2 regions of the Streptomyces sp. NPDC040610 genome follow, and region 1 is predicted to be linked to the other one. Evidence: riboswitches for the same ligand, from Rfam matches in the RefSeq annotation. Region 1 holds a riboswitch; the other holds the start of a gene.
What was found. A riboswitch is a leader RNA that binds a small molecule or an ion and turns the genes downstream of it on or off. The one in region 1 is predicted to bind glycine.
Positions count from the first base shown of each region.

Region 2: it holds a riboswitch for glycine, as region 1 does, so the genes downstream of both, gcvT (glycine cleavage system aminomethyltransferase GcvT) here and gcvP (aminomethyl-transferring glycine dehydrogenase) in region 1, are expected to answer to the same signal.

Region 1 is NZ_JBVIXA010000002.1:1,355,257-1,364,546, forward strand. It holds gene ACZ6AA_RS12540 (substrate-binding domain-containing protein) at 1-978, shown strand, start outside; gene ACZ6AA_RS12545 (glutamate-cysteine ligase family protein) at 1,043-2,563, opposite strand; gene ACZ6AA_RS12550 (hypothetical protein) at 3,047-3,631, shown strand; gene ACZ6AA_RS12555 (DUF5999 family protein) at 3,989-4,195, shown strand; gene gcvP (aminomethyl-transferring glycine dehydrogenase) at 4,291-7,179, opposite strand; glycine riboswitch at 7,368-7,465, opposite strand; gene ACZ6AA_RS12565 (PRC-barrel domain-containing protein) at 7,651-8,013, shown strand; gene ACZ6AA_RS12570 (DNA polymerase IV) at 8,332-9,290, opposite strand, start outside.
Region 2 is NZ_JBVIXA010000001.1:1,251,443-1,260,732, reverse strand. It holds gene ACZ6AA_RS05600 (ABC transporter substrate-binding protein) at 1-382, opposite strand, end outside; gene ACZ6AA_RS05595 (ABC transporter permease) at 485-1,489, opposite strand; gene ACZ6AA_RS05590 (hypothetical protein) at 1,649-1,828, shown strand; gene ACZ6AA_RS05585 (enhanced serine sensitivity protein SseB C-terminal domain-containing protein) at 1,858-2,673, opposite strand; gene ACZ6AA_RS05580 (enhanced serine sensitivity protein SseB) at 3,272-4,093, opposite strand; gene ACZ6AA_RS05575 (AAA family ATPase) at 4,187-4,909, opposite strand; glycine riboswitch at 5,053-5,172, shown strand; glycine riboswitch at 5,173-5,313, shown strand; gene gcvT (glycine cleavage system aminomethyltransferase GcvT) at 5,350-6,474, shown strand; gene gcvH (glycine cleavage system protein GcvH) at 6,629-7,006, shown strand; gene glyA (serine hydroxymethyltransferase) at 7,032-8,294, shown strand; gene ACZ6AA_RS05555 (L-serine ammonia-lyase) at 8,456-9,290, shown strand, end outside.

The DNA of each region.
Region 1 (9,290 bases):
GAGCAGGCGTCGTTCGCGCACAACGCGTCCGCCGACGAGGAGCACGAGCTGCGCCTCTTCTACCCCAAGGACGGCTCACCGGCCCTCGACTACCCGTACACGCTGATCCGCGAGAACGACCTCTCCACCGACCAGAGCCGGGCGGCCCTGCGCTTCATGACGTTCTTCGGCGAGCAGGCGGGCCGGCGCATCCTCACGGAGCACGGCTTCCGCTCGGACGGGGAGCGGCCGTCGGCCGAGCTGGTCACGGCGGCGGGCGGCCGCACCCCGCAGCCGTACGCGCGCGAGCCGGGCGGGGCTCCCTCCGACAAGGAGGTGCAGGAGGCCCTCGGCATGTGGACCATCACGGTGCAGAGCGCGCGGTTCATCACCGTCGTCGACGCGTCGGACTCGATGCGCCAGCTCGTGCCGGGGCGCGGCGAGTCCCGCATGGACGTCACGAAGGCCGCCCTGCTCCAGGCGCTCGCGGGTTTCACGGACGACGACGAGATCGGCCTGTGGGAGTTCGCAGCCCGCCTCGACGGCGCGCGCGACTACCGCGAGCTGGTGCCCACCGGACGCCTCGGCGACCGTAAGGGCGACGGCACCCAGCGCGACCGCCTCACCAAGGCGTTCGGCGCGCTGCGGCCCGTACCCGGCGGGGCCACCGGGCTCTACGACACGACGCTGGCCGCGTACGAGAAGGCTCGCGCGGGCTACGCGCCCGGCAAGTTCAACACGCTCGTCCTGCTCACCGACGGCGTCAACCAGGACCCGGGCAGCATCTCGCGCGCCGGCCTCGTCTCCCGCCTGCGCGCCCTCGCCGACCCGGAGAAGCCGCTGCCGATCATCGCCATCGCGGTCGGCCCGGACGCCGACGAGCGGGAGGCCGACCAGATCGCCCGGGCCACGGGCGGCTCGGGCCACGAGGTCGACGACCCCGCCGAGATCCACTCGGTGATCCTGAAGGCGATCGTGCAGGCGGGCACACAGCAGTGAATCGTGCAGGCGGGCGCACGGCAGTGAGACGCGCCCCCGGCCGATGGCGCGGCCGACGCGCCCCCTAGCCCAGCGGCAACGCCGGTTCCGGCAACCCCACCGGCCACGTGTGCACCGGCTCGCCCGTGTGCATCAGCTCGCAGTAGCGCCGCGTGGTGGCCGCGAGCGCCGCGTCGCGCTCCAGGCCGCGCTCCAGGGCCCGGTGGTAGGTGGCGGACTGCCAGGAGGCCCCGTTGACCCGCCTGCGACATCGCTCCTCGATCACGCCGAGGTACAGGTCGCGGTCGGCGGGCTCCACACCCCACGCGTCGAGCCCGGCGGCGGCGAGGGGCAGCAACTCGTCGCGTACGAGATCGACGGCGGCCACCCGCGCCGTACCGCCGTACCGCCCCCGGCGCGGCCACTCCAGATGCGCCTCGATGCCGTAGCGGCAGGCGGTGTCGAAGTTGCGGGCCGCCGCCTCGAACGGCAGCCGCGACCACACCGGCCGTGTCTCCTCGGCGAGCGCCCGCACCACGCCGTAGTAGAAGGCGGCATTGGCGATCACGTCCGTCACCGTGGGCCCCGCGGGCAGCACCCGGTTCTCCACGCGCAGGTGCGGTACGCCGTCGGCGATGCCGTACACCGGACGGTTCCAGCGGTACACCGTGCCGTTGTGCAGGGCGAGTTCCGCCAGCTGCGGCACCCCTCCGGCGTCGAGCACGCGCAGCGGGTCCTCCTCCTCGCACAGCGGGATCAGCGCCGGGAAGTAGCGCAGGTTCTCCTCGAAGAGCTCGTACGCGCTCGAGACCCAGCGCTCGCCGAACCAGGTGCGCGGCCGCACCCCCTGCGCCTGGAGCTCGGGCGGCCGGGTGTCCGTGGACTGCAGGAACAGCGGTGGCCTCGACTCGCTCCACAGCTCGCGGCCGAACAGGAACGGCGCGTTGGCACCCACCGCGACCTGCGCGGCGGCGACGGACTGCGCCGCGTTCCACACGTCGGCGAACTTCCCCGGCGTGACCTGGAGGTGCAGCTGCACCGACGTGCAGGCCGCCTCCGGCGCGATCGACGCGGACGTACACGTCAGGCGCTCCACGCCCTCGATGTCGAGCGCGAAGCTCTCGCCGCGCGCCGCCACGATCTGATCGTTGAGCAGCACATAGCGGTCCACGTCGGAGAGGTTCGCGGAGACCAGGTCCTGGCGCGACAGCGTCGGCAGAATGCCGATCATCACGATGCCCGCGTCCACCTCGTTCGCTTTCCGGTGGGCATAGGCGAGGCCGGTGCGCAGCTCTTCGGCGAGCCGGTCGAGAACACGGCCGCCCAACCGGTGCGGGGCAATGTTCACTTCCAGATTGAACATTCCGAGCTCGGTCTGGAAATCGCGACTCGCGATGCGCTCGAGAACTTCCGCATTCATCATTCTCGGCATGCCGTCGGGCCCCGCCAGATTCAGCTCTATCTCCAGGCCCATCAGATTCTTGGGCCGGTCGAACCGCCCCTCCTCGAGGAGCCGGGCCAGCGCCGCGAGGCACTGCCGGAGCTTGATCCGGTACTGGTGACGATCGGACAGGTCGAACGTTCCTGCCACGACCTTCTCGCCCATCGAAGCGTCCCTCCTCGGAGCGGCCGCCGGCGACCCGGCCGCTGTGTACGGGGGATGATGCCCAGCCGATGTGATCCATAACGCCCCGTGCGGGACCATGGACAAGTACCCTTGAGCGAGTTGCCGCGCGGCACATTCACCAGGCATGACGAAGCGCGCAGTTTCCGATCCTCATGTTGTGGTGAAGAAAACCAACGAGAATCGGCCGACCGCGGCCGCGGAGAATACCGAGGTCATCGCTCGGGAAGCGATCCGGAATCGGGAGGAAAGCCCCAGCAGGGCGACCGGATTGTGACTTGCCCGCGATATTCGGGACGGTTAGACGAAACACTCCCTGAACACCCGTCGTATAAACTCCGCGGTTGAGGCAGAGAGTTGGCGCTCGCGGTCCCCCTGCCCCCGCCCCTCTGACCCAGAGCTGACAGCGCCGTCCGCACCTGCCCCCGCTCCACTGTGCCTGTCGAATGAGAGAGGCGACCCACCATGCCCCTGTCTGTCCCCCCGGCTCCCGCGCCCGCCCTGCGCAGCGTCCTCGCGGCCCTCGGTTCCCCGACCGCCGTCCGCGGAGCCCGCACGCCGGTCCTGCGCGCCACCCAGGGCCCCACGAGCGCGGAACTGCCGCTGCCGGTCCACGAGCTGGTCCACGTCACGGCGACGGGCACGTCCCCGACCAAGCTCACCGGATGGCGCTTCCTGATCCGGTGCGGCGAGCGCGCGGTCGCCGCGGCCGACACGATGCTCACACCGGACGGCTGGGCCTTCTCGCACTTCTGCGAAGGCCCGTACATCGCCTCCGCCGAACTGGCCCTGCGGCACGCCGAGACCATGCCGAAGCCCTACCAGCCCCGGCTGCTCTCCGTGCCCGAGCTGTACATGCTCACCCTGTGGCTGCACTCCGACTGCACGGACGACGGCGCCAGCGGCCCGCTCGCCCCCACGGACCTCCTGGTGCCCCTCGCCCCGGCACCCCCCGGCATCGCGGCCCACCGCCCGCACCGCGCCGCCGACCTGCTCCCGGTGCTCACCCACCGCCTGACCCCGGCCCCGCTCCTGGGCTCACCCGCCTGACACCGCCACCCCTGAGCTCTGCCGTGCCCCGCCGCCCGCCCGGGCCGCGGGGCACGGCTGCGTACGACCCCGTCGCTGCGGGTCAGAGCCCCGTCACCCGCTGTCCGCCCCGCCCAACCGGACTAGCCCACTTCGGCTATCACGAACCACCCGAAGAGACAGGGGAGTTGGGCTGAACCGTCCGGGCGGGTGATACGTCATTAAGCAGTAGGAACCGCTGCAGCAAAATCCCTGCGGAATCACGCCCGTAGGGCAACACTGGACCGGACCGACAAAAAACGGGGGGCGGCGATGAACACCGCATCGAGCCGCAAGACAGACGTCACGACCATCACCACGCAGCGAAAGAACCCTTCCATGTGCCAGCACCAGCCACCGTGCCCGACAGCCGAATCCGCCGACCGGGAAGCCGCGTTCCTCGTGGCACACCACCCGGAGCAGGGATGGAGTCTGCTGTGCAACGGCGTCCTGCTCTTCGAGGACACCGGTGAGCTGCTGCCGAACGGGGAGATCATCGCCCCGCATCGACCGCTGGCCACCAGCCAGGTGATGACGGCCGCCTGAGCCGTCCACCACGCACACAAGGGCCGGCCCGGACATCCTGTCCGAACCGGCCCTGACTCATGTGCGCCCGCGGATCCGCCTACGGCGCCGCGGTATCAGTCCTCGTACGCATCCAGCGGCGGGCAGGAGCAGACCAGGTTCCGGTCGCCGTACGCCTGGTCGATACGGCGCACCGGCGGCCAGTACTTGTCCGCTGCCACCACTCCGGCCGGGAAGACGGCCTCCTCGCGGCTGTAGCCGTGCTCCCAGTCGCCGCCGAGCGCGGCCGCGGTGTGCGGGGCGTTGCGCAGCGGGTTGTCGTCGGCGTTCCACTCGCCGCTCGCGACCTTCTCGATCTCGCCGCGAATGGCGATCATCGCCTCGCAGAACCGGTCGAGCTCGTCCAGGTCCTCGCTCTCCGTCGGCTCGATCATCAGCGTGCCGGCGACCGGGAACGACATGGTCGGCGCGTGGAAGCCGTAGTCGATGAGCCGCTTGGCGATGTCGTCGACGCTGACGCCCGTGGACTTGCTCAGCGGACGCAGGTCGATGATGCACTCGTGCGCGACGAGCCCGCCGGGGCCGGTGTAGAGCACCGGGAAGTGCGGCTCGAGGCGCTTGGCGATGTAGTTCGCGGAGAGCACGGCGACCTGCGTGGCGCGCTTGAGTCCCTCACCGCCCATGAGGCGTACGTACGCCCAGGAGATCGGCAGGATCCCGGCGGAGCCCCACGGCGCGGCCGAGACGGGCCCGACGCCCGTCTCGGGGCCGGCGGCGGGCTGCAGCGGGTGGTTGGGCAGGTACGGGGCGAGGTGCCCGCGCACGGCCACCGGGCCGACGCCGGGGCCGCCGCCGCCGTGCGGGATGCAGAACGTCTTGTGCAGGTTCAGGTGCGAGACGTCGCCGCCGAAGTGGCCGGGCTTGGCGAGGCCCACCAGGGCGTTGAGGTTGGCGCCGTCGACGTACACCTGGCCGCCCGCGTCGTGCACCTGCGCGCAGATGTCGGCGACGTGCTCCTCGAAGACACCGTGCGTGGACGGGTAGGTGATCATCAGGACGGCGAGCTGGTCGCGGTGCTGCTCGATCTTGGCCCGCAGGTCCTCGACGTCGATCTCGCCGTCGTCCGCGGTCTTCACCACGACGACCTTCATCCCGGCCATCACGGCGCTGGCGGCGTTGGTGCCGTGCGCGGAGGACGGGATCAGGCAGACGGTCCGCTGGTCGTCGCCGTTGGCACGGTGGTAGCCGCGGACCGCGAGCAGTCCGGCGAGCTCGCCCTGCGAACCGGCGTTGGGCTGCAGTGACACCTTGTCGTACCCGGTGACCTCGGCGAGCCGCTCCTCGAGCTCCCTGATCAGCGTCAGATAGCCCTGGGCCTGCTGGGCGGGCGCGAAGGGGTGCAGCTGGCCGAACTCCGGCCAGGTGACCGGCTCCATCTCCGTGGTGGCGTTGAGCTTCATGGTGCAGGAGCCCAGCGGGATCATGCCGCGGTCGAGCGCGTAGTCCCGGTCGGCGAGGCGGCGCAGGTAGCGCAGCATCGCGGTCTCGGAGCGGTACTGGTGGAACACCGGGTGCGCCATGAAGTCGTCGGAGCGCTGCAGACCGGCGGGCAGCGTGTCGGCGACGGAGGCGTCCAGCGCCTCGACGTCGGCCTCGACACCGAACGCGGTCCAGATCGCGGCGAGCTGCGTGCGCGTCGTGGTCTCGTCGCACGCGAACGACACCTGGTCGGCGTCCACGAGGTGGATGTTCACGCCGCCCTCGCGGGCCGCGGTCACGATGTCGGCGGCCTTGCCCGGCACGCGGACGGTCAGCGTGTCGAAGTACGCCTCGTGCACGACCTCGACGCCCCCGGCCTTGAGGCCCGCGGCGAGGATCGTCGCGTACCGGTGGGTGCGCCGCGCGATCGCCTTGAGCCCCTCGGGGCCGTGGTAGACGGCGTACATCCCGGCCATGACGGCGAGCAGCACCTGGGCGGTACAGATGTTGCTGGTCGCCTTCTCGCGGCGGATGTGCTGCTCACGGGTCTGCAGCGCGAGCCGGTAGGCCTTGTTGCCGTCGGCGTCGACGGACACGCCCACGAGGCGTCCGGGCAGGCTGCGGGCGAACTTCTCGCGCACCGCCATGTAGCCGGCGTGCGGGCCGCCGAAGCCCATCGGGACGCCGAAGCGCTGGGTGGTGCCGACGGCGATGTCCGCGCCGAGCTCACCGGGCGAGGTGAGCAGCGTGAGCGCCAGCAGGTCGGCGGCCACAGAAACGATTGCGCCCAGGTCGTGGGCCTGGTCGATGAGCGCCTTGATGTCCCGTACGGCACCGGAGGCGCCCGGGTACTGGAGCAGCACGCCGACCACGCCGCGCTCGGCGACGTCGGCCGGGATGCCGTCCGTCAGGTCCGCGACGACGACCTCGACACCGGTCGGCTCGGCGCGGGTCTGGATCACGGCGACGGTCTGCGGCAGCACGTCGGCGTCGACGAGGAAGACGCCGTTCTTGACCTTGCCCAGGCGCCGGGAGAGCGCCATGGCCTCGGCGGCGGCGGTGCCCTCGTCGAGCAGCGAGGCACCGGAGGTGGGCAGTCCGGTCAGGTCGGCGACGACGGTCTGGAAGTTGAGGAGCGCCTCCAGACGGCCCTGCGAGATCTCCGGCTGGTACGGCGTGTACGCCGTGTACCAAGCCGGGTTCTCCATCACGTTCCGCAGGATCACCGGCGGCGTGAACGTGCCGTAGTAGCCGAGCCCGATCATCGAGTCGAGGACCTGGTTGCGGTCGGCGAGGGAGCGCAGCTCGGCCAGGACCTCGGCCTCGGTCCGCGCGCCGGGCAGCTCGAGGGCGTCGGCGTTCTTGATCACATCCGGCACCGCGGCGGCCGTCAGCTCGTCGAGGGAGCCGTACCCGACCTGGGCGAGCATCTTGGCGCGGGCTTCTGCATCGGGTCCGATGTGCCGCTGTTCGAAGGGGATTCCCTGCTCCAGCTGCGAGAGCGGAGTACGAGGAGTGGCGGTCATTGCGGAGGCCTCCTGGTCTGACACGACCTGCGAGGGGCACCACGGCGCGGGTACCCGGACGGCCTCCCCCTCTGTCATCTCAACCTGAGAGCTTCACAGCACCGCCCGAGGGCAGCGCTGCTTTCACCGTCGGTGAGGAAGGGTTCCGAACGTGCCCGCCCGACGCCCGCCCTGCTTTCCAGAGTGACCTCGTCCGTGCGGTACATGGGCCTGAGAGATTCCGGGGAGGAGTTGCTCCTTCGGCGCCTCCGGTGCTGCCACCGAAGAGCTCTCCCGCACGGGGTCAACAGCCACTCGCCAGCCTACCAGCGAGGACCGCGGCCGATCCCTCGAGTGGCCGCCCGCCTCGATGTGCTCTTTCGTAGTGATGACGAGCGAATTCTGGACGAGTACGTACTAGCACGTACGAGCAGGTACGAGTACGCACAAGCAGGTACGAGCACGAACGACTCGCGACCAGTTGGAGGGCCCGTGCAGACCGATATCGATCCGCGCAACCTGATCGGCCGCAAGGCGTTCGACCGCGACGGGGCCAAGATCGGCACAGTCGACGAGGTCTATCTCGACGATGCCACCGGTGCGCCGGAGTGGGCCGCCATACGGACGGGGCTGTTCAGCAGGGACGCCTTCGTCCCCCTGGAGCCCAGCGAGCTGGTCGACGACGGCACCCTCCGGGTCCCTTTCGAACGCGCCCTGATCAAGGACGCCCCGGACTTCGGCGTCGGCCGCCATCTGTCCCCGGAACAGGAACTCCAGCTCTACCGCCACTACGGCCTGGACCTGGCGCCACCGCCGCCCCCGCCGGACGCGGACTTCGGCCAGACGTCCGCGTAACCGACGGCGTCGAATTCCCGCCGCCGCCCCGACCCGGCCCACGTACCCCCATCCGACCCGGGCGTCCCGCACCGCCTCACGCGGCCCGCCCTGGTTCACGAGGCTCATCCCGGCTCGCACAGCCCAACCCAGCTCACGCGGCCCGCCCCGGCTCACGCATCCTGCCCCGGCCCACACGGCCCAACCCGGCCCCACGCGGCTCACCCCAGCTCGCCGTGGGCCCGCCATAGCTCTCTATGGCCCTCTGTGGCCCGCTGCTGGCCAGTCACGGCCGCCTCTCCCGGTGGCGTCGTCAGGGCCCCGCAGAGCCCTCGGTCCTCACAGCGCCTCCGATACCGCTGGCGTCCCGCCCGCCCCCGGCCCCTCCCCGCTTCCAGCCACCCCAGGCTCCCCCGTAGCCCCAGCGCCCCCAGCAGAACCCCCCTCGGCGGCCTCCCCCACCTCCCCGTCCTCAGCCACCAACGGCAACGGATCCGACAGCTCCAGCTCCGGATCATCCGTCCGGAACGTCCGCACCCGCCCCGGCGCCGACCCCGGCGTCTCGAACCGCACCGTCACCCGCCCCAAACCACTCCCCTGCACCCACCCCGCCCCATGCACCGCATGCCGCACGTCATGCCCGGCCGACCACCTGCGCTCAGCCAACGCCACAGACTCCCCACCACCGCTGTCACCACCACCAGCCACTCCACCACCAAGCCCGCCACCGCTGGCGGCCCCGCCACCGCCAGACCCCCCACCACCAGGCCCAACACCCCCAATCACCGCATCACGAGCCCCCACACCACCAGATTCACCCGCTCCCGCAGCCTCACCCCGCCCGTCCTCAGCCAGCACCTCACCGCCACCCCACTCCCCCACCCCAAGCTCCACCCCGTCCCGAACCCCCACACGCGCACCCACACTCACGCCCACCACACCCTGAACGTCCGCCCCAGCCACACCGGCCCCCACACTCGTCTCCGCCTCCGCCTCCGCAGCATCGACCTGCGCCTGAGCCTGAGCGAACAAATCCTCCTGCGTGTAGTCCGCAAGCCCGCTCACCCCCACCCCCAGCAACCGCACCCCACCCGTCGTGTCCACGGACTCGAGGAGCCGTGCGGCCGCCTCCCGCACCACCCCGGGGTCGTCCGTGGGGCCGCGCAGCGTCTCGGAGCGCGTCAGGGTCGAGAAGTCGAAGCGCCGCACCTTCAGCACGATGGTCCGCCCGGAGTGCCCCGCGTCCCGCAGCCGCCGCACGCACCGGTCGGCAAGGCGCGCCACCTCCATCCGGACCC
Region 2 (9,290 bases), on a different contig from region 1:
TGTACGTGTAGGTCTTGCCGCCGTCCGAGATCTTGCCGTTGGCCTCGGCGAGGTCCGGGACCAGCTTGGTGCCCGCCTTGCCCGGCTTGGTGTCGTACGACACCAGCTGCCGGGTGTAGAAGCGCATGAAGTCCCAGGACATGCCGTAGTAGGCGCGCTGCGGGTCGGCCGAGTCCAGGTCCTGCTTGCCGACCATGCGCAGGGTGCCGCCGGCCTTCTTCGACGGGTTGGCGACCTTGTTCAGGGCGGCGTTGTACCCGGCGCCCTTGCCTTTGCCTTCGCCGTCGCCGTCGCCGCCACCGCACGCGGTGGTGGTCACCAGCGCCGCGACGACGAGGGCCGCACCAGCGGTGAGCCGTCGCTTCGAGGAAACTGTTGGCATTTTGTCGCAAACCTCCGAGATTCGCGGTCCCTGGCCATGAGCTGCCTGAGAACCATGGAAAGAGCCACCTGACTGCGGCAGGGGCAAGTCAGTTGGGGACTGCTAGCGGGTTCCCTTGGGGTCGAGCGCATCGCGCAGACCGTCCCCGAAGAGGTTGAAGGCGAGCACCGTGATGAAGATCGTCACGCCGGGGAAGACCATGAACATCGGATCGTGCTCGTACGTCTCCAGGGCATCGCGGAGCATTCCGCCCCAGGAGGCTGTCGGCGGCTTGACGCCGGCGCCGAGGAAGCTGAGGGCGGCCTCGGTCAGGATGTTGGTCGGGATCATCAGCGTCGCGTAGACGGTGATGGGGGCGACCAGGTTGGGCAGCAGCTCCTTGAACAGGATGTGGCGGCGGCCGCCGCCGAGGCTGCGGGCCGCCTCGACGTACTCGCGTTCGCGCAGCGAGAGCGTCTGGCCGCGGACGATGCGGCCGACGTACGGCCAGCCGAAGAAGCCGATCACCAGGATCAGGATCGCCACGCGCACGCTCGTGCCCTGCAGGCCGAGCAGATCGTCCGGGAGCACGGAGACCAGGGAGATGATGAAGAGCAGCTGCGGGAAGGACAGCAGCACGTCCATCACCCGGCTGATCAGCGCGTCGACCCAGCCGCCGAAGTAGCCGGCGATGATGCCGAAGAGCGTGCCGAGCACCACCGCGACCACGGCGGCCAGGAAGGCCACCAGCAGCGAGATCCGCGCGCCGTAGACGATCCGGCTGAACACGTCGCGGCCCTTGTTGGGCTCGACGCCGAACAGGAAGTCGCTGCTCACACCGCCGAGCGAGCCCGTGGGCAGGTTGGTCAGCGGATCCAGCTTGTCCTGGTGGAAGTCGTTCGGCGGGTGGCCGAGCAGGCTGACGATCAGGGGCGCGAAGACCGCGACCAGGACCAGCACAAGCACGGTGATTCCGCCGGCCAGGGCGACCTTGTCCCGCTTGAGTCGGTTCCAGGCGATCTGCTTGAGCGACCGTCCCTCGACCTTCTTCACCCCCGCACCAGCTGCGGGAGCGACGTCCTCGGTGGGTTTCGCGTCCGCAGGTGTGTCATGCAATGGCGCCGTCATCGTGGCAGGGACCCCTCTCAACCGGCGGTGACCGGCCCGCACTTGCCGCTGTAGCGACGTGATCGTCCGTCGTACACAGGGGCGAAGGCCCCTTGGAGCGGGAGTCTTCAACGGGGTCGTGATCTGTTACCAGACTTGTCGGGGAATGGATGCGCAACCGTGATGCTGATCGAGGTGTTCCGTTATCCGGACGAGGCTGAACGCCGGGCGAACGCGGGGCACTTCGGGGCCAAGGCGCCACGGGAGTCCATACCGCCACTCGGGCACCATTGGGGGACATCGCGCACGACGGTGCTGATCAGCAGGCTCCGGGACAGCGAAAACCGGACGCTGTCCTGATCACTGCGGAGGGGTTTGTGCCCTTTTGTTCAGTACGGGGCGGGATAGCCGTATCCGCCCGCGGCGGGGGCCGGGGCCGCCTGCGCATCGCGGTCGTAGAACGGGCGGGCGTTGGCGCGCAGCCACATCGCCACCGGGTCGTGCGGGTCGGCCATCGCCACCGTGGAGACCGGCAGGCCCTCGGGGACGGCGCCGATGGACTGCTGCATCATCGCGCGGACCGAGTCCACCGCGCCCGGCGAGGTGTCGTACACATCGAGGCCGATGGCCAGGTACGGGGCGCCGAGCGCGGGCTGCACCCAGGCGCGGCGCAGCGAGCGGACCGTCGGGGTGCGGTGGGCGTTCTGGCTCAGCAGGGCGTAGAACTGCGGGAGTTCGATGGCCGGTTCGGTCAGGCGCAGGGGCCCCGCGGGCTGGAGGTCCAGGCCGCCGGCGATGCGGCGCAGGTCGAGCCAGGGGATGCCGACGCCGCCGCCCGGGGCGTGCGGATTCAGCCACAGGCCGTAGTGGTCGGGGTACAGGGCGCGGGCCGCGTCGAGGCCGCCGAGCACCTCGTAGCCGCGGTTCCAGCCGCTGGCTGAGAGTTCCTGGGCGGAGGTCACGCAGGGGGCGTAGCCGAGGCCGTCGACCTCCATGTTGCCGTACTGCGCGTCGGGGGAACCCGACTGGCCGTGCCACAGCAGCATCCACACCTGGTCGTCGGCGAGGGCTCCGAGCAGCGCCTCGTACGCGTCGTAGCGTCCCGGCGCCACCTGGCGCAGCATGTGCTCGACGTTTCCCCAAGCTCGCGGGCGCGCTCGAACAGGGGAGGCCCCGTCGCCCGCGGCCGTGCCCGACGCACTCACCCGTAACCGCCCCTTCACGCTTGCCCGACGCACTCGACCTGTCCGCACGGCCGGGGTCCGGCCGAGTCAATGGAACCAGCTTACTTCTGGCGTGGGCGCCTTGATCGGGCCTCGGGCCGCCCACTCCCCCCGTTTCCCGCCACGGGCTGGCCGCCCTCCCCTGCGGGGGCCATCGGCCGCCCGCGCCGCCCGCACCGCGGAAGCTCCACCGCCGCTGCGCGGCGGCTTCCCCACCCGCCCACCCGTTGCTGTGGGGCCCGGGGCGGGGGGTGGGGCGGTGCTGTGGGACCCGGGCGAGGGTGGGGCGGTGCTGTGGGACCCGGGCGAGGGTGGGGCGGTGCTGTGCGCCCCGGGGCGAGGGTGGGCGGTGCTGCGGGACCCGGGGCGAGGGTGGGCGGTGCTGCGGGACCCGGGGCGAGCGCCGGTCACGGCGCCCCAGCAGTCCCGCCGCCCGCCTCCCCGAGGCCCAGGCGGCTTTGCCATCCGGCCCGGGTGGACCCCGGCGAGCCTGCTGGCTGGCTCACCCGGGACAGGCCTCGGCTCCCTGCCGTCCGTCCTCACCAAGGGCGGGTGGGTGGGTGGGAGCCTGCGGTGGTGGCTAGTGGGTTGTGTAGAAGGGGCGGATGTGGGTGCGTAGCCAGGTGGAGACTGGGTCTTGGGCTGCGTCCAGGAGGACCAGGTTGACCGGCCAGGGTGGGGGGAAGGCCGTGAGAGCCCGGGTCAGGGCCTGCATGGGGGCGTCGCGGGCGTCGCCCTCCAGGGAGGAGAGTTCGACGCCCACGAAGAGGGACGGGTCCTCGGCCTCGACGCTGGCCAGGCAGCGGCGGGCCGTCAGGACCACCCCGGTCGCCTGGAACTCGCGGGACGCGGCGCTCAGGAAGTCGACCGGGTCCTCCTTCCAGTCCGGCTCGAAGAGGCGGACCCGGCCGCCGGTCGTGGGGCCGTCCAGCTCGGTGCGCCCCACCTGGCACAGCGCGGCCACGGCAGGCGGCGGCAGCGGCACGGCGACCGTGCCCTCGGGGTTCAGGACGATGCCGAGCTGCGGCTGAAGCCCGCGCGCGAACTCCACCGCGGGCGCCACCGTCCAGCTCATCCGGCCCCCCGTCACCTGCTGGAACTGCTGCTCCGACGTGAAGACGGGGACGTACGCCTGACCGTCGATCTCCAGCGTGGGCAGGTCGAGCGTGCCCTGGTCGGGGCCGCCGCCGGACGGGAGCGGGATCCAGACGCGGCCGCGGCCCAGCGTCTCGACGATGCGGGCGCCCACCGCGTCCGACGGCGGGGCGCCGAGCGACGCGGCCAGGACCTCCTCCAGCTCGTTGGCCGGCCATCCCTCGTGCGGATGCCCATGCGGATGTCCCTGGTCCGGGCCCGGTCCCTGTGCCGGAACGCCTCCCGGGCAGTCCCCCGGATAGTTCATCTGTCCTCGACCTCTGCTCTGCGCTCTGCCCTGCTCCTGTGCTGCGGGCCCGACCCTAACCGGGACCCCCGCCGCACCGCCCCCTCAGCCCCCTCAGCCCCCGAACCCGATCTCCCGCAGCGCCCCCGCCGCCTCCCGGTCCAGAAGCACCGCCGAGCCGCAGCCCCGCGGCAGCTCACCCCGCTCGGCGGCGCGGACGAGGCGGCCGACCGTCCTGCGGTGCCGCGCGAAGGCGTACCGGGAGACCCCGCGGCCGCGCTCGCGCTGCCCGTCGAGGGCGACCTCGACGGGCACGTCGAGCAGCAGGAGGTGCAGCGTGGCCCCGCGCCGGGCGGCCGCGCGGCCCAGCCAGCGGCGCACCCACGGCTGCGTACCGCAGTCGTGCACGACGACGCCCGCGCCGGAGCGCAGCGCCCGGTGCAGGCCCGCGTAGTGCGCGAGGCGGACCAGGGGGCGGTAGAGCGCGTACGGCAGCAGCCGGGGCATGCGGGCCGCCCAGCGGTCCCGGGTGTCCTGGGAGTCCACGCGCGGCCCCGCCACCGCGCGCCGCATCAGCGTGGACTTGCCGCTGCCGGGCAGCCCGGACACGACCACGACGTCGCTCGCGCCGAACACCAGGCGGCGCGGGCCGCGCCGGGCCCGGTCCCTGAGGTCGCGCACGACGGGCCGCGGGAAGTACCCGAGGCACTCGCGCACGGGGGCGCCGGGCTGCGGCGGCACCACGTCGCCGCCGGGCAGCGCCACACCCGTGGTGGTCGCATAAGCACCGCTCCTGTGCACCGTGATCGGCCTCCCCATGCTGGTCACGTCACTCATCCCCAGTACTTCTCCGTTGAGTGTAAAGAGACGGTAATGCCACACAAGGGCATTCCGCCGTAGCCGCCGTCGTGAAGAAGTTGCTGCTGTCGTGAAGCGGGGGCGCGTGCAATGATGTGCGCGCCAACTCCATACCGGCCGCTTGAATCCGCGCGGGAGAGTTCCCGGAGACGTGACCGCACTCTGACGCGGACGTCGTCCCGGGGCGCCGAAGGAGCAAGTTCCTCCCTTGAATCTCTCAGGCCCCGTACCGCGCGGGCGAGGCACATCTGAAAAGCGGGTCGATCCCCGGTCACACCCGGCCACACCGGTCGCAGGGGCGGCTCCACCCAAGGTGCAAGTCATGACCCGTCATACGCACGGGACGTGGTGAACCTCTCAGGTTCGATGACAGATGGGGAGGATCGACCTCGCCCGTCATGCCCCGGGAGCCAGTACTGATGAGCAACACCCCACGCCACACCGCCCTGGACGCCCTGCATCGCGACCTCGGTGCGACCATGACCGACTTCGCGGGCTGGGACATGCCGCTGCGCTACGCCAGCGAGCGCGACGAGCACAACGCGGTCCGCACCCGCGCCGGCCTCTTCGACCTCTCCCACATGGGCGAGATCACGGTCACCGGCCCCGCGGCGGTGGACCTGCTCAACCACGCCCTGGTCGGCAACATCGGCTCCGTCGGCGTCGGCCGCGCCCGCTACACCATGATCTGTCAGGCCGACGGCGGCATCCTGGACGACCTGATCGTCTACCGGCTCCAGGACCAGGAGTACATGGTCGTCGCCAACGCCGGCAACGCCCAGGTCGTGCTCGACGCACTGACCGAGCGCGCCGAAGGCTTCGACGCCGTGGTCCGCGACGACCGCGACGCCTACGCCCTCATCGCCGTCCAGGGCCCGGAGTCCCCCGGCATCCTGAAGGCGGTCACGGACGCCGACCTCGACGGCCTGAAGTACTACGCGGGCCTGCCCGGCACCGTCGCGGGCGTCCCCGCCCTGATCGCCCGCACGGGCTACACCGGCGAGGACGGCTTCGAGCTGTTCGTGGCCCCCGAGCACGCCGAGCAGCTGTGGCGTGCGCTGACCGAGGCCGGTGCCCCGGTGGGCCTGGTCCCCTGCGGCCTGTCCTGCCGCGACACGCTGCGCCTGGAGGCGGGCATGCCGCTGTACGGGCACGAGCTGACGACGGCCCTGACGCCGTTCGACGCCGGTCTGGGACGAGTCGTCAAGTTTGACAAGACGTCCCACGCGGACGACTTCGTGGGCGTCGAGGCGCTGCGCGCGGCCGCCGAGCGCGCCGAGGCCGCTCCCCCGCGCAAGCTGGTGGGCCTGATCGCCGAGGGCCGCCGGGTCCCGCGCGCGGGCATGTCCGTGGTCGTCGGCGGCGAGGTCGTCGGCGAGGTCACCTCCGGCGCGCCGTCCCCGACCCTCGGCAAGCCGATCGCGATGGCGTACGTCGACGCGGCGCACGCCGCCCCCGGCACGGCGGGCGTGGGTGTGGACATCCGCGGTACGCATGAGCCGTACGAAGTCGTCGCGCTGCCGTTCTACAAGCGTCAGAAGTAGCCCGGCGGCGCCGGTCCAGTCCGGCCTCCGCCCGCGCCCCACTCGCTCTGCGGACGCCTCCGCGTCCCGTCGGGAGCCGTGGCGGCACGCGCCCGTCTCAGTCCGTAAGACCCACGTTCATCAGCACTCGCCCGCGTACAGGAGAATTCAGGCCATGAGCAATCCCCAGCAGCTGCGTTACAGCAAGGAGCACGAGTGGCTGTCGGCCACCGAGGACGGTGTGGCGACGGTCGGCATCACCGAGTTCGCGGCCAACGCGCTCGGCGACGTCGTCTTCGCCCAGCTCCCGGCGGTCGGCGACACGGTCGCCGCGGGTGAGACCTGCGGTGAGCTGGAGTCGACGAAGTCGGTCAGCGACCTCTACTCGCCGGTCTCCGGTGAGGTCGTCGAGGCCAACCAGGACGTCGTGGACGACCCGTCCCTGGTGAACTCTGCCCCCTTCGAGGGCGGCTGGCTGTTCAAGGTGCGCGTCGCCGAGGAGCCGGGCGACCTGCTCTCCGCCGACGAGTACACCGCGTTCGCAGGCAGCTGACCACGGCGTAAGGACTGATTTTCCGATGTCGCTTATGAACACCCCTCTGCACGAGCTCGACCCGGACGTCGCCGCCGCCGTCGACGCCGAGCTCGTCCGCCAGCAGTCCACCCTGGAAATGATCGCCTCGGAGAACTTCGCTCCGGTCGCCGTCATGGAGGCCCAGGGCACCGTCCTCACCAACAAGTACGCCGAGGGCTACCCCGGCCGCCGCTACTACGGCGGCTGTGAGCACGTGGACGTCACCGAGCAGATCGCCATCGACCGGGTCAAGGACCTGTTCGGCGCCGAGTACGCCAACGTCCAGCCGCACTCCGGCGCCTCCGCCAACCAGGCCGCCCTCTTCGCGATCGCCCAGCCCGGCGACACGATCCTCGGCCTTGACCTGGCGCACGGCGGGCACCTCACCCACGGCATGCGCCTGAACTTCTCCGGCAAGCAGTTCAACGTGGTCGCGTACCACGTGGACGCCGCCGGTCTGGTCGACATGGCCGAGGTCGAGCGCCTGGCCAAGGAGAACAGCCCGAAGGTGATCATCGCGGGCTGGTCCGCCTACCCGCGTCAGCTGGACTTCGCCGAGTTCCGCCGGATCGCCGACGAGGTCGGCGCGAAGCTGTGGGTCGACATGGCGCACTTCGCCGGGCTCGTCGCCGCCGGTCTGCACCCGAACCCGGTGCCGTTCGCGGACGTGGTCACCTCCACCACGCACAAGACGCTCGGCGGCCCGCGCGGCGGCATCATCCTGGCCCGCAACAAGGACTTCGCGAAGAAGCTGAACTCCGCGGTCTTCCCCGGCTTCCAGGGCGGCCCGCTGGAGCACGTGATCGCGGCCAAGGCCGTCTCCTTCAAGGTCGCGGCCTCGGACGACTTCAAGGAGCGCCAGCAGCGCACCCTGGACGGCGCCCGGATCCTGGCCGAGCGCCTGGTGCGGGACGACGTCAAGGAGCACGGCGTCTCCGTCCTGTCCGGCGGCACGGACGTGCACCTGGTCCTGGTCGACCTGCGCGACAGCCAGCTCGACGGTCAGCAGGCCGAGGACCGCCTCCACGAGGTCGGCATCACGGTCAACCGCAACGCGATCCCGAACGACCCGCGGCCCCCGATGGTCACCTCCGGCCTGCGCATCGGCACCCCGGCCCTGGCCACCCGTGGCTTCCAGGACGAGGACTTCCGCGAGGTCGCGGACGTGATCGCCGAGACCCTCAAGCCGGACTTCGACGCCGAGGCCCTCAAGGCCCGGGTGTCCGCTCTGGCCGCGAAGCACCCGCTGTACCCCGGCCTGAAGTAGTTTCGTACGCTTTAGTTGGTACGGACTTCCGGGGCACCGCGCACACTGGACATGAGGACAGTGCGCGCGGTGCCCCGCACCACGTGCCCGCAAGCACGGCAAGCTGCCCCCGCACCACCCGGCGGACAACGGCGTCTACCACCCATCATTGGAGTTCTCCCGTGGCCATCTCGGTCTTCGACCTGTTCTCGATCGGCATCGGCCCGTCCAGCTCCCACACGGTCGGCCCGATGCGCGCGGCGCGCATGTTCGCCCGCCGCCTGAAGAACGAGGGCCTGCTGGCCCACACCGTCTCGATACGCGCGGAGCTGTACGGCTCCCTCGGCGCCACCGGCCACGGCCACGGCACCCCCAAGGCCGTCCTGCTCGGCCTGGAGGGCGAGTCCCCGCGCACGGTGAACGTGGAGTCGGCGGACGACCGCGTCGAGGAGATCAAGTCCACGGGCCGCCTGAACGTCCTCGGCATGCACGACATCGCCTTCGACTTCGACGCCGACCTGATCCTGCACCGCCGCAAGGCCCTGCCGTACCACGCCAACGGCATGACGATCTTCGCGTACGACACCGACGGCGCCCTCGTCCTGGAGAAGACGTACTACTCGGTGGGCGGCGGCTTCGTCGTCGACGAGACCGTGCTCAATCAAGAGGGGGCGGCCGGGGAGAACCCGATCGTCCCGGACGACACCGTCCTGAAGTACCCCTTCCGCACCGGCGACGAGCTGCTGCGCCTGTCCTCCGAGACCGGCCTGTCCATCTCCGCCCTGATGCTGGAGAACGAGAAGGCCTGGCGCACCGAGGACGAGATCCGCGAGGGCCTCCTCGACATCTGGCGCGTCATGCAGGCCTGTGTGTCCCGGGGCATGTCCCGCGAGGGCATCCTGCCCGGCGGCCTGAAGGTCCGCCGCCGCGCCGCGAACTCCGCCCGGCAGCTGCGCGCCGAGGGCGACCCGCACGCCCGCGCCATGGAGTGGATCACGCTGTACGCGATGGCGGTGA